DNA from 2 places in the Streptomyces sp. NPDC003023 genome. Region 1 is predicted to be linked to the other one. Evidence: riboswitches for the same ligand, from Rfam matches in the RefSeq annotation. Region 1 holds a riboswitch; the other holds the start of a gene.
What was found. A riboswitch is a leader RNA that binds a small molecule or an ion and turns the genes downstream of it on or off. The one in region 1 is predicted to bind cyclic di-AMP.
Positions count from the first base shown of each region.

Region 2: it holds a riboswitch for cyclic di-AMP, as region 1 does, so the genes downstream of both, ACFYV1_RS32220 (transglycosylase family protein) here and ACFYV1_RS33175 (M23 family metallopeptidase) in region 1, are expected to answer to the same signal.

Region 1 is NZ_JBIAPL010000017.1:36,534-43,456, reverse strand. It holds gene lhgO (L-2-hydroxyglutarate oxidase) at 1-1,165, shown strand, start outside; gene trmB (tRNA (guanosine(46)-N7)-methyltransferase TrmB) at 1,313-2,092, shown strand; gene ACFYV1_RS33180 (PrsW family intramembrane metalloprotease) at 2,311-3,618, shown strand; gene ACFYV1_RS33175 (M23 family metallopeptidase) at 3,832-4,875, opposite strand; cyclic di-AMP (ydaO/yuaA leader) riboswitch at 4,887-5,041, opposite strand; gene ACFYV1_RS33170 (PP2C family protein-serine/threonine phosphatase) at 5,305-6,465, opposite strand; tRNA gene ACFYV1_RS33165 (tRNA-Met) at 6,661-6,734, opposite strand.
Region 2 is NZ_JBIAPL010000015.1:68,320-75,242, forward strand. It holds gene ACFYV1_RS32210 (cytochrome P450) at 1-103, shown strand, start outside; gene ACFYV1_RS32215 (transglycosylase family protein) at 311-1,249, shown strand; cyclic di-AMP (ydaO/yuaA leader) riboswitch at 1,520-1,698, shown strand; gene ACFYV1_RS32220 (transglycosylase family protein) at 1,702-2,364, shown strand; gene eno (phosphopyruvate hydratase) at 2,678-3,964, shown strand; gene ACFYV1_RS32230 (septum formation initiator family protein) at 4,065-4,544, shown strand; gene ACFYV1_RS32235 (DUF501 domain-containing protein) at 4,564-5,100, shown strand; gene ACFYV1_RS32240 (exopolyphosphatase) at 5,097-6,026, shown strand; gene ACFYV1_RS32245 (VOC family protein) at 6,044-6,850, opposite strand.

The sequences.
Region 1 (6,923 bases):
CTCGACGGCGTACGCACTCACACGCGCGGCTCCCGGCACCCGGGTGACGGTCCTGGAGAAGGAGCAGGGCCCTGCCCGCCACCAGACGGGACGCAACAGCGGAGTGATCCACAGCGGGATCTACTACCGCCCCGGCTCCCTCAAGGCGCGGTACGCGGTGCGCGGCGCCGCCGAGATGGTCAAGTTCTGCGCCGAGTACGGCATCGATCACGAGGTCACGGGCAAGCTGATCGTCGCCACGGACCGGGACGAGCTACCGCGGCTGCACGCCCTGGTCCAGCGCGGCCGGGAGAACGGCATCCCCGTGCGGGAACTGGGCCCGGCGCAGATCACGGAGTACGAGCCGCAGGTCCGCGGGCTCGCCGCGATCCATGTGACGACAACCGGGATCTGCGACTACGCGGCTGTGGCGGCGCAGCTGGCCACCTCGTCCGGCGCGGACGTCCGGTACGGCGAGGAGGTCACCGTCGTCGACCGCCGCCCGTGGGGCGTCGCGGTGCGAACACGCTCCGGCACGGTCGTACGGGGCCGGGTGCTGGTCAACTGCGCCGGGCTGCACTGCGACCGGGTGGCACGACTGGCGGGCGACGACCCCGGCATGCGGATCGTCCCCTTCCGGGGGGAGTACTACGACCTGGCCCGGCCCGGTCTCGTACGCGGCCTTGTCTATCCGGTGCCCGACCCGGCGTTCCCCTTCCTCGGCGTCCACCTCACGCGCGGCATCGACGGAGGCGTCCACGTCGGGCCGAACGCGGTCCCGGCCCTGGCCCGCGAGGGCTACAGCTGGTCGGCCGTCAGACCATTCGAGCTCGCGGGCACCCTCGGCTGGCCCGGCTCCTGGCACATCGCCCGCCGGCACTGGCGGTACGGGGCGGGTGAGCTGCACCGCTCGGTCTCCAAGCGCGCCTTCACGGCGGCGGTGCGGCGGCTGCTGCCCGCGGTGACCGAGGACGACCTGCGCCCTGCCCCGGCGGGCGTACGGGCGCAGGCGGTGCTCAGGGACGGGACACTGGCCGACGACTTCCTGATCCGCGAGGCGCCACGGACGGTGCACGTCCTGAACGCGCCCTCCCCGGCGGCGACGGCCTCTCTCCCGATCGGCCGAGAGGTCGCCCGCCGCGCGCTCGTGTCGCTCTCCACGACCCGTCTCCGCCGCACCGGCTGACCTCGGCCCACCGTCACCACCCCGCCTCGGCCGCCCGGCCTCGCCCCCGTTGTTCAGGCCCCGGGCCGGCGCCGCGGACGGGACGGAGCAGCACCGGGTCACGAGCCGGCCCGGAACGGCACGGGTGCGGGTCCTCGTAGAATCGGCATCACTGTGTCTGAGTTCCGAAACCACCACATCATCCGCGCCAAGGGCGAGCCCCGGTTCCCCGGCGGGCCCGCCGCCGACCCCGCCGGTTCGCATCACGAGCGGCGTATCCGCAGCTTCCAGCCGCGCCGCAGCCGGGTCACCGCCGGGCAGGGCGATGCGCTGCAGCGGCTGTGGCCGGTGTGGGGCATGGACATCGACGGGCACCGGGTGCTCGACCTCGGGGAGATGTTCGGCGGGCTGCCGGTGGTCCTGGAGATCGGGTTCGGGATGGGCGAGGCCACCGCGCAGATGGCCGCGGACGACCCCGGGACGGGAATCCTCGCGGTCGACGTCCACACGCCGGGCCAGGGCAACCTCCTGGGTCTCGCGGAGCGGAACGGCCTGTCGAACATCCGGGTGGCGAACGGCGACGCGATCATCCTGCTGCGCGAGATGCTCCCGCCCGGTTCCCTCGACGGCATGCGCGTCTACTTCCCGGACCCCTGGCCGAAGAAGCGGCACCACAAGCGGCGGCTGATCCAGCCGGACTTCCTCACCCTCGCCGCCCAGCGGCTGAGGCCCGGCGCGATCCTGCACTGCGCGACCGACTGGGAGCCGTACGCCGAGCAGATGCTCGAAGTGCTCTCGGCACATCCGGACTTCGAGAACACCGTGGAGGGCGGCGGTTTCGCACCACGTCCCGCCTTCCGCCCGCTGACCCGGTTCGAGGGGCAGGGACTCGACAAGGGCCACAAGGTCCACGACCTGCTGTTCAGCCGGACCCGGCCGCAGGCGTGACGCGAGCGACCGGACGCCGTGAGCCGTCGCCCGGCGTGCCCACGGCATTTCCCGTGCCGTCGCCGGTTGTCAGTGTGCCTGGTTAGGGTCGACGGGTGTCAGACTCGTCCGCGCAGCAGCCACCGGCGCACGGCCCGCATCACCCGTCCGGCCCGCATCACCTGTCCGGCCCGGACGGCCCGGGCGGCCCGGACGGCCCCGGCGTGCCGCCGCATCCGGTGCTTCCCGCACGCGAGCAGCGGCATGTCGACGCGCTCCTCACCGAGGTGCCGGAGCCGACGCGCCGGCGCTACCGGGCCCGGGCCGTCTCGAGGCTGCGGCACAGCAGGGCGGTCCGCGCGGGTGTGGTGATCACCCTGCTCGCCCTGTGCGGCCTGGTGATCCTGGTGCTGGTGCGCGAACAGACCGGCAACCACGGGTTCCTGGTCGGCCTCGCTCTCGCCACGCTGCCGGTCCCGTTGCTCCTGGCGGCGTTCCGCTGGCTCGACCGGGTCGAGCCGGGACCCTGGCGGAACCTGCTCTTCGCCTTCGCGTGGGGTGCGTGCGCCGCGGCACTGATCGCGATCATCGCGAACACGTTCGCGACCCGCTGGATAGCCACGGCGACCGCCGACCCGGCATCCGCCGACACACTCGGGGCGACGGTCGTCGCACCGATCGTCGAGGAGAGCGCGAAGGCCGCCGCGATACTGCTCCTTTTCATGTTCCGCAGAAGAGACTTCACCGGAATCGTGGACGGCGTGGTGGTCGCCGGTTTCACCGCGACCGGCTTCGCCTTCACCGAGAACATCCTCTACCTGGGCAGCGCGTTCGACGAGGACCAGACGATCGGCACGTCGGGCTTCGCCTCCGTGACCGCCGCGACCTTCTTCGTGCGCATAGTGATGTCGCCGTTCGCCCATCCGCTCTTCACCGTGCTGACAGGCATCGGTTTCGGCTTGGCGGCGCTCGGCTCGCGCCGCCACCGGCGGCTGCGGCGTACCGGTCTGCCGCTGCTGGGCCTGGCGCTCGCGATGGGCGTGCACGCGCTGTGGAACGGCTCGGCATCGATGCTCGGCCCGTGGGGTTTCTACGCCGTGTACGGGGCGTTCATGGTCCCGGTCTTCGGCCTGCTCACCTGGCTGACGATATGGACCCGGCAGCGCGAGCTGCGCACGATATCCGACCAGTTGCCCGCGTACGCCGCGGCGGGCTGGATGTCCCCGGCGGAACCTCGTGCCCTGTCGTCGATGCGGGCCCGCACGATGGCGCGCGACTTCGCCCGTCGCACGTACGGCCCCGCCGCCGGGCACGCGGTGTCGGAGTACGAGGCGTTCGCGACCTCGCTGGCCTTCCTGCGTCACCGGGCCCGTCGCGGCGCGGCCGAGCCGGACTTCGTGGCGCGGGAGCAGGAGTTGCTGCACCATCTCTGGCAGCGCAGGGAGGTGGCGGGGCCCTCGCTGGACTACGCGGCCCGGATGACCAGCAGGATCCCCGCGCCGGCGCCGTACCGCGACTACGACGGCTGGAACCCGTACCGCCGCTGAGCGCCGCACGACCTGACCGGCCTGCCGACCGCACGACCCGACCGGCTGCCGACCGCACGACCCGACCGGACGGCCCGACCGGACGGCCTGCCGACCCGACCGGTGGCGGACAGTCCGACAGCCCCGACGCGGGGGGTGGGCGTCGTGGCTGCCGGAGACAACGGGACCGCCCGGCACGGGGAAGAGTGCTGCTTCCCCCGTACCGGGCAGGGATCAGACGGTGAGGCCCTTGCCGCGCAGCCACGCCATCGGGTCGATGCCGGATCCGCCCGGCGTGTGCACCTCGAGGTGCAGGTGCGGCCCGGTGACGTTGCCGGTGGCGCCGACGCGCCCGATCGTCTCGCCGGTGGTCACGGTCTGGCCGGCACTCGCCGTCATCGACGACAGGTGGGCGTACAGGACCTCGGTGCCGTCGTCGAGCTCGAGGACGATCCGGTAGCCGTAGGAGCCGGACCAGCCGGCCGACTTGACCGTGCCGCCGTGCACGGCCTTGACCGGGGTTCCCGTCGGCGCGGCGAAGTCCAGGCCGGTGTGCTGGCCGGAGGACCACATCGAGCCGGACTCTCCGTACGTGGAGGTGATCGTGTACGAGGAGGTGGGCAGGGCGAAGCTCTTCGCGAGCTCGGCGAGACGCTCGGCCTCCGCCTTGGCCCGCGCGGCCTCCTCCGCCTTCCGCTTCTCCTCCGCGGCCTTGGCCTCCGCCGCGCTCTGCTGCTTCTCCGCTGCGGACGCGGCCTGTTCCGCGGCGAGCTTCTCCGCGGCTGCCCTGGCCTCCGCGTCCGCCTCGGCCTGCTGCTGCTCCGCCTGCTGAAGGATGCGCGCGCGAAGCGCCTCGCCCGCGCCGACAGCCCCGGCGGATTCGTCGCCACCGTCGGCGACGGTGGTCGCGGCCGTGAGCGGCGCGGTGTTCGCGAGCTCTGCCGCGTCGGAGTCGTCCGCGAGCAGAGAGCCGACGCCGGGAAGGGACTTGGCGTCGGGAAGACTGTCCGTGATCGCGTCGGGAAGGGAGATGGAGACGGCCGGCTTGTCCTGCGCGGTGGCTATGCCGCCCGCGCCGACAGCGGCGATCACGCCGACGCCGAGCACTGTGGAGCTGCGGGCGAGTCCGCCGCGCTGCTTGATGACACGGTGCCGACCGCGCACCGGGCGGATGGATTCCTCGGTGGGATTCCATTCCTCCAGGGTCCGCTCGGGGGCGTCGGCGCCGAAGCGTTCGGACGCGAAGCGGACCTCGGGGGCAGGCATGTTGGACGCCACGAAGGCGTTCTCCTTTCCTTCCTTCTCGCCTACCGGGTTAGCTGACGGGTTCGGAGCAGGAAGGTCTCCTACGGGCGCCTCGACCGCGAACTGCGCGGCAGAGGTGACCGATTCACCCCAATTGGTGGTTCCCCGGTTCCCTTGCGGGATTCGGCGCGTGCGCGCGGCGCCGCCTCTTACGACGACTTGGACGACCGCGCTGCGTTATCGAACGTTAATAGAAGGCGGTGCCCGATTCCAAGCTCTTCCGATTGATCATTAACGATTCCGGGCGGGACTTAACCGGACAGACGCGGGCGGAACCGGGCGACTTGATCAAACGTCAGCGGGCATCGAGTTTCTGATGTTGTGTCAGTTGTTATGCGCAGGGGTGCCCTCCGACTACGGAACGTGCACACCGTCCCGCGCCACTCGAGCACTGGAACCGATTCAGCCGCCGGCCCCCGGCTCCGGAGGGACCACCGGCACCGTCGTGCGCCGTTCCGGCTGCCCCTTCGCGGGGCGGCCGACCGCCAGCAGCGCCATGTCGTCGTTCGATCCGCCGCCGGTGTACCGGCGTACGTCGTCGACCAGTGCGTCCAGCAGGTCCCCCGGCCCGGGGAAGAGACGACCGCCCAGCCGTGCGACGGGGTCGTAGAAGTCCCCGTGGTCGTCCCGCGCCTCCGTGACCCCGTCCGTGAAGAGCAGCAGCGTCGCCCCGTCGGGCAGCGGGTACTCCTGGGCGCGGTCCGGCCATCCCGCCAACTCGCCCATCCCGAGCGGCAGTGCGGCCTGGGAGGGCTCCAGCACGTCCAGGCTCCCGTCGGCGTGCAGCACCAGCGGCTCGGGGTGGCCGCGGTTCACCAGCCGCACCAGAGGAGTGCCACGGGGAATCTCACCCAGCACGGCGGTGGTGAACCCCTCGACGGCGTCGAGGCCCTCCCGCCGCGTGCCCTCCCGTCCGAGTGCGCGCTCCAGCCGCTGGGCCACGCCCTCGAGCGAACGCTCCTGCTCCGCGGCCTCACGGAACGCGCCGATCAGCACGGCGACGGTCCCCACCGCGTCCAGCCCCTTGCCCCGTACGTCGCCGACGATGAGACGCACACCGTAGGGCGTGTCCTGCACCGCGAACAGGTCTCCGCCGATGAACGCGCCCGCCTGTGCCGCCTCGTAACGGGCGGCGATGTGCAGGCCGCCGATCCGGTCGACCGGCGTGGGCAGCACGGCACGCTGGGCGGTCTCCGCGATCACCCGGGCGGAGGCGAGCCGTTCACCGCTGCGGCGTACGACGTTGTTGATGAGCAGCGCGAGGACCGCGACCGTGATCACGGTGGTCGTCTCCGTCAGAGCCGTGATCTCGGCGAAGCTCCGGTTGATGGCGTGCATACCGGTGACGGCCAGGAGAGCGGCGACACCGGTGAGCAGGGTCGCCACCCAGGAGACGATCGGTGCCGCGAGGAGCGGGGCGGCGGCGAAAAGCGGCACCGCGGTGAAGCGGGTCGGAGTCATGAGGTCGAAGACCACTCCGCCGACGATCATCGCCGGGGGCAGCGCGCACATGTACCAGGGGGCTCGACGGGAGCCGCCCTGGTCTCGCCACTCCTGTCCCAAAGGTGATCTCCTGCCGGGTCCGCTGACGGCTGCGGACAGTACCGCGCCCTCCCCAGGCTGAGCGTCGGCGCGCCGAGCAGCGACTCCCCGTCGTCCAACCGGGCGAACACCGCGAAACCCCGAGGAACCGTGCCGGGAAACGGCACCGGCCCGGTGGGCGATCATTCGGATCGCCCACCGGGCCGGTGTCATCAGTAGCGGGGACAGGATTTGAACCTGCGACCTCTGGGTTATGAGCCCAGCGAGCTACCGAGCTGCTCCACCCCGCGTCGGTGAACACAACCTTACGCCATCCGGAGCAAGATCCACTCCACATTTCCGTCCCGCCCCGCCGGCCGGTCGCATCGGCCTGGTTCCGTCCGTCGGATCCGGCGCCTCTCCCGGCAGTGCCGGGCTCGGCCTCACCGTCCTCGGCAGGTGAACGCGAACTCCCCCGACTGCTCCTGCCCCAGCGGTTC
Region 2 (6,923 bases), on a different contig from region 1:
CTTGCGGCTTGCGGGTGATCCGGCCGATTTGAGGTGGCGTGGGGGGCTCATCATGCGCGGATTGCGCACTCTGCCCGTTGAGTTCACCATCCAAACAAACTGACGCCTCGTCAATTCTGTGACTTTCACGTGATCTCCGCTGCATCGACTTGTGACTCGCGTTCGAATGCGACTACGTTCACCGTCGACTCGGCAGGCGTCAGCAGGCCGACGGGTCCACCGCTGTCACGTGAAAGGCAACCGCATGCTCTCCGGGAACGGACGACACCGCCGACCCCGCCAGGCTCCGGCCCTCATCGTCGCGGCAGGGGTGACCGGTTCGGCAATCGCCATTCCGCTGCTCGGCGCGGGTGCGGCATCCGCGGCGGACGCCAGCACCTGGGACCGCGTCGCGGAGTGCGAGAGCGGAGGGGCCTGGAGCGCCGACTTCGGCAACGGCTTCTACGGCGGACTCCAGTTCTCGCAGGAGACCTGGTCCGCCTACGGCGGCACCGCGTACGCGCCCAGCGCCGACCTCGCGAGCCGCTCGCAGCAGATAGCGGTCGCCGAGAAGGTGCTCGCCGCCGAGGGGCCCGCGGCGTGGCCCGCCTGCGGACCGCTCGCGGGGCTGCAGGACGACGGCATGGACACCGGTGTCGACCCCGGCATCCTCCCCCTGCCGCAGGAGAGCGACGCGCCGTCCGGCGAGCCGTCGACGGACCCGTCGCCGACGGCCGGGCCGACCGGCACGGAGGACGGCGGGACCGCCGACGACACCGCGGACACGTCGGGCGAATCCGGCACTCCGGACGCGGACGCCTCGCAGCCGTCCGATGACGCCACCGCCGAGCCGGCGCCCAAGGATGGCGACGCGGCCGCCCCGGTCGAGCCCACCGCTCCCGGCGCGGACGACGGCACCTCGGGGACGGCGCCTGCGGACGAGGCGACGGACGAGGTGACGGACGGCACCGGCAGGCACCGCGGCGCACCGGCCGGGGACGAGACGGAAACCGGCAATGCGGGCGAAGAGCGCGACAACGGTCGTCATGCCTCACGCAGTGACAGTTCCGGGCGCACCGGGGTGGACGGGGTGACGGATCCCGGTGTCTACACCGTTCAGCCCGGCGACAACCTGTGCGACATCGCCGCCGAGAACGGGGTGACCGGAGGCTGGCCGGCCCTGTACGAGGCGAACGAGGCGACGGTCGGCGCCGACCCCGACCTCATCCTGCCCGGTCAGAGCCTCGATCTGGGTCTGAACCAGGGATAGTTCGCGGGTGGTTTGATCGCCATATGTCCGTTCTGTTCGAGTGAGACAAGGGTCTCTTTGTCTCAACTGGAGCAAATCGCCCGGCGAATTCGGCCACTCCGCCCCCCACCTGCGAAAACGGACATCTTGGAGTGTCCGGTTCGAGTACTTTCTCCCCGATGTTCGACTTTGAACATCGGGGAGCGGTGCGTTTACGGTCTGAACCGCTCGCCACCGCGGGCACCGTCGACCGATACGCCGAATCCTGCCGTCGGTCGGGGGGAACACTCGTCGCTCAGAGCGCCGAAGGCAGGAGCGGGGGACCCAAGGTAAGCGCCGGCGCCGGACGTTCGGATCGAGAAGACCGAAGCACCGGAACCGGCTGGGGGTTAAGTCGCGCGGGACCGCGCGGCCGGGCACTCACGGCCCGAACCCGACAGCTCACCTCGCAGGCGTCGGTGAGGAGAAGTTCCATGCTGCGTTCCACCGGCAAGGCCAAGCACCGCCGCCCGTCCAGGATCACCCGTCTCGTCGCGCTCGCCGGTGTCGCCGGCGCCGCGATCGCCGCCCCGGTCCTCGGTGCCGGCTCCGCGTCCGCCGCGACCGTCTCCGAATGGGACGCGGTCGCCCAGTGCGAGTCCGGCGGCAACTGGTCCATCAACACCGGCAACGGCTACTACGGCGGCCTGCAGTTCTCCAGCTCGACCTGGGCCGCGTTCGGTGGCACCGCGTACGCCTCGAACGCCCACCTGGCGTCCAAGGCGCAGCAGATCGAGATAGCCGAGAAGGTCCTGGCGGGCCAGGGCAAGGGCGCCTGGCCGAGCTGCGGTGTCGGCCTGTCCAACGCCACCCCCGCCACCGGCTCCGCCGACGCCGAGCCCACCCAGCCGGCCCAGAAGCGTGCCGAGGCGCCCACCACGCGCTCCGAGCGCGCCGAGGCCCCGGCCCCGGAGAAGAAGGCGAAGTCCTTCCAGAAGGGCGACGGCGAGTACACGGTCGAGGCCGGCGACACCCTGAGCAGCATCGCCGAGGCCGAGAAGGTCAAGGGCGGCTGGGAGAAGCTGTTCGAGCTGAACAAGGACATCGTCGAGGACGCCGACGTGATCCACCCGGGTCAGCGGCTCCACCTCGGCTGACACCCCCTCCGCGGTCCGGCGGCCGCGGAGTCACCCCGCCCGTGCGAAACGGGATCCGAGCACCCCGGTCCGGCGTACCTTCCCCCGTACACGCCGGGCCGGGGCTCGGTCCGTAGCGGGCCGGAACGGCCCAAGAGCGGTTACCCGCAGGTAGGTAAAGCCCTGTTTGTCCGGCCGCGGGAGTCTTGATGCCCTTTTTCGTCCCAGCGGGCGGGCATCGGCCGGCCTTTGCCCCCGAGGCGGTTAGGCTCTTGCCGCAAGGCCAAGCAGACCTCTGCACTTTTCTCGCGTCACATCCCAGAAGGAGATGCTCGTGCCGTCCATCGACGTCGTCGTAGCCCGGGAAATCCTGGACTCCCGAGGCAACCCCACGGTCGAGGTCGAGGTTGGCCTCGACGACGGCAGCACGGGTCGTGCTGCAGTTCCGTCCGGCGCATCCACCGGTGCGTTCGAGGCTCTCGAGCTCCGCGACGGTGACCAGAACCGCTACCAGGGCAAGGGTGTCGAGAAGGCGGTCCTCGCCGTCATCGAGCAGATCGGCCCGGAGCTCGTCGGCTACGACGCCACCGAGCAGCGCCTGATCGACCAGGCGATGTTCGACCTGGACGCCACGCCGGACAAGTCCTCCCTCGGGGCCAACGCCATCCTCGGTGTCTCCCTCGCCGTGGCGCACGCCGCCGCCGAGGCCTCGGACCTGCCGCTCTTCCGCTACCTGGGCGGCCCGAACGCGCACCTGCTGCCCGTTCCGATGATGAACATCCTGAACGGCGGCTCGCACGCCGACTCCAACGTGGACATCCAGGAGTTCATGATCGCGCCGATCGGCGCCGAGTCCTTCTCCGAGGCCCTGCGCTGGGGCACCGAGGTCTACCACACCCTCAAGAAGGTCCTGAAGCAGAAGGGCCTCTCCACCGGCCTCGGCGACGAGGGCGGCTTCGCGCCGAACCTCGACTCCAACCGCGCCGCCCTGGACCTCATCCTCGAGGCCATCAAGGAAGCCGGCTACGCCCCGGGCAAGGACATCGCGCTCGCGCTCGACGTCGCCGCGTCCGAGTTCTACAAGGACGGCAGTTACGAGTTCGAGGGCAAGTCCCGCTCGGCCGCCGAGATGACCGAGTACTACGAGGAGCTCGCCGCCTCCTACCCGCTGGTCTCCATCGAGGACCCGCTGTTCGAGGACGACTGGGACGGCTGGAAGGTCCTGACCGACAAGCTGGGCACCAAGGTCCAGATCGTCGGCGACGACCTCTTCGTCACCAACCCGGAGCGCCTCGCCCGCGGCATCGAGGACGGCGCCGCGAACGCCCTGCTCGTCAAGGTCAACCAGATCGGTTCGCTGACCGAGACCCTCGACGCCGTCGAGCTCGCCCAGCGCAACGGCTTCAAGTGCATGATGTCCCACCGCTCCGGCGAGACCGAGGACGTCACCATCGCCGACCTGGCCGTCGCCACCAACTGCGGCCAGATCAAGACCGGCGCCCCGGCCCGCTCCGAGCGCGTCGCCAAGTACAACCAGCTGCTCCGCATCGAGGAGATCCTCGACGACGCCGCGGTGTACGCCGGCCGCAGCGCCTTCCCGCGGTTCAAGTACGAGGGCTGAGCGAAGGCGATCTCCGGCTGACGCCCTGTCGTACGTACGTCCCCGGCCGCGGTCCCGTACCGTGTCCGGGGACGTAGGCATGTGAAGGGGAGGCGAGAGGATGGCGCGCAGGCCGGAGGCCGACCGGTTCTCCACCGCGACCAGGCTGCGGCTGCTCGGTGAGCAGACCGCCGCGCGCGTCTACCGGTCCCAGAACCGCCGCCAGGCCCGCCGCTCCCGGCTCACCGGACGTGCCGCCTTCCTCGCCCTCGTCGTGTGCTCGCTCGTCGTCGCACTCGCCTACCCGATGCGCCAGTACGTCTCCCAGCGGGCGGACATCGCCGAGCAGGAACGTCTGATGGACGAGGCGCGCCGGGAGGTCGAGCGGCTCAAGGACGAGAAGGCGCGTCTCCAGGACGACATGTACATCCGGCGGCTGGCCCGCGAGCATCTGCACTACGTGCTCCCGGGGGAGACCGGCTACACCGTGATCGACTCCGAGGCCGCCGAGCAGCAGCGCGAAGAGGGTGGCGCGGCCGACCGGCCGTGGTACTCCAACGTATGGACCGGCGTGGATCACGCCGACGAACCGCAGAAGTAAGTCAGCGAACAAGGCAGGCATGGAAACCCCTCCTCCCACCACCGAACCCACCGAGCCGACGGACGCGGACATCGCCGCGTTCAAGGAGCAGCTCGGCCGGCCGCCGCGCGGTCTGCGCGCGATCGCGCACCGCTGCCCGTGCGGGCAGCCCGACGTCGTGGAGACCGCACCGCGGCTCCCCGACGGCACCCCGTTCCCGACGCTGTACTACCTGACGTGCCCGCGGGCGGCCTCCGCGATCGGCACGCTCGAGGCGAACGGCGTCATGAAGGAGATGACCGAGCGCCTGGCCGCCGACCCGGAACTGGCCGCCGCCTACCGGGCCGCCCACGAGGACTACATCGCCCGCCGTGACGCCATCGAGGTGCTGGAGGGCTTCCCCAGCGCGGGCGGCATGCCGGACCGGGTGAAGTGCCTGCACGTCCTGGTCGGCCATTCGCTGGCGGCCGGACCCGGCGTGAACCCGCTGGGCGACGAGGCGATCGCGATGCTGCCGCAGTGGTGGGCCAAGGGGCCGTGCGTGTCGCCGTGCGCACCGGGGAAGGACGCCGAATGACCCGCGTCGCCGCCATCGACTGCGGCACCAACTCCATCCGCCTGCTCGTCGCCGACGTCGACCCCGCCACGGGGAAGCTCGTCGACCTCGACCGCCGGATGACCATCGTCCGCCTCGGGCAGGACGTGGACCGTACCGGCCGCCTCGCCCCTGAGGCACTCGAGCGGACGTTCGCGGCCTGCCGCGAGTACGCCGCCGCGATCAAGGAGCACGGCGCGCACCGCCTCCGCTTCGTGGCCACGTCCGCGTCCCGTGACGCCGAGAACCGCGACGAGTTCGTCGCCGGCGTCCGCGACATCCTGGGTGTGGAGCCCGAGGTGATCAGCGGTGACCAGGAGGCCGAGTTCTCCTTCACCGGTGCGACGAACTCCCTCGACGGCCGCTTCGACCTCGAGCGGCCCTACCTGGTCGTGGACATCGGCGGCGGGTCCACCGAGTTCGTGGTGGGCGAGGACCACGCCCGTGCCGCCCGGTCCGTCGACATCGGCTGCGTACGGATGACCGAGCGGCACGCGCCGGGCAGCCCGGCGACGCCGGAGCAGATCGCCGCCGTCACCGCCGACATCGAGGCCGCCCTCGACGATGTCGAGAAGACCGTGCCCATCGGGCAGGCCCGCACCCTCGTCGGGCTCGCCGGCTCCGTGACCACCGTCGCCGGGATCGCGCTCGGCCTGGAGGCGTACGACTCCGAGGCCATCCACCACTCGCGGATCTCCTACGAGCAGGTCGAGGAGGTCACCACCATGCTGCTGAACTCCACGCACGACGAGCGCGCGGCGATCGGCGTGATGCACCCCGGCCGGGTCGACGTGATCGCGGCCGGGGCGCTCGTACTGCTCACGGTCATGCGGCGGGTCGGCGCCCGCGAGGTGGTCGTCAGCGAACACGACATCCTCGACGGCATCGCGTTCAGCGTCGCCGGCTAGGCGTCCGGCGTCGCCGGTCAGGACGCGGCGGGGGGAGCCGGGGAGGGGGTGAGGACGACGAACTCCGCCCCGGCCGGGTCCGTGCACACCGCCAGCCTGCCGACGCCCTCCGCGTCCTCGGGACCCATCGAGACCGAGCCGCCCTTCTCCCGGACGAGGGCCACCGTCGCGTCGCAGTCCGCCGAGCCGAAGACGGGGTGCCAGTACGGGTGCGCCGGACCGGACGCGAACATGTCCGGAACCGCCATGACGCCGCCGAACATCCGCTCGGGGGGACAGTCCTCGGGCGTCAGCATCGTGTACGTGCCGCCGCCGCCCGGGAGCTCCATGTCCTGACCGGTCCAGCCGAAGACGGTGCCGTAGAAGCTCTGCGCGGCGGACGAGTCGGTGGTGTAGAGCTCGACCCAGCCGAGGCTGCCGGGGCCGTCGGCGGCCTGCATACCGGGGTAGCTGCCCGCCTGCCAGACGGCGAACTGGGCGCCCTGCGGGTCGGTGAGCTGTGCGAACCGGCCCTCCTCCGACACCTCGGACGGCGGGGTGCGGACGGAGCCGCCCGCCTGCTCGACGGCCTTGACGGTGGCCTCGATGTCCCGGGTGTTGAAGTAGATCATCCAGGCGGAGCGGGCGCCCTCCTCGGTGAGCCGTCCGACCGCTCCGACCGTCCTGCCGTCGAGGCGGAAGGCCTTGTAGTCGCTCATCTCCTCGTCGAAGGACTGGGCCTGCCAGCCGAACACGGCACCGTAGAAGTCGGCGGCGGCGTCGATGTCGGGAGCGCCGAGGTCGATCCAGGCGGGAGAGCCGGGGACGAAGTCAGTGGTGATCACGCGAATCCCTTTCTCCGGGTTTCCCCGGTTCTGTCCGGGGTGCTGCGTGTCAGCCTGTCACCGTGCCCGGGCC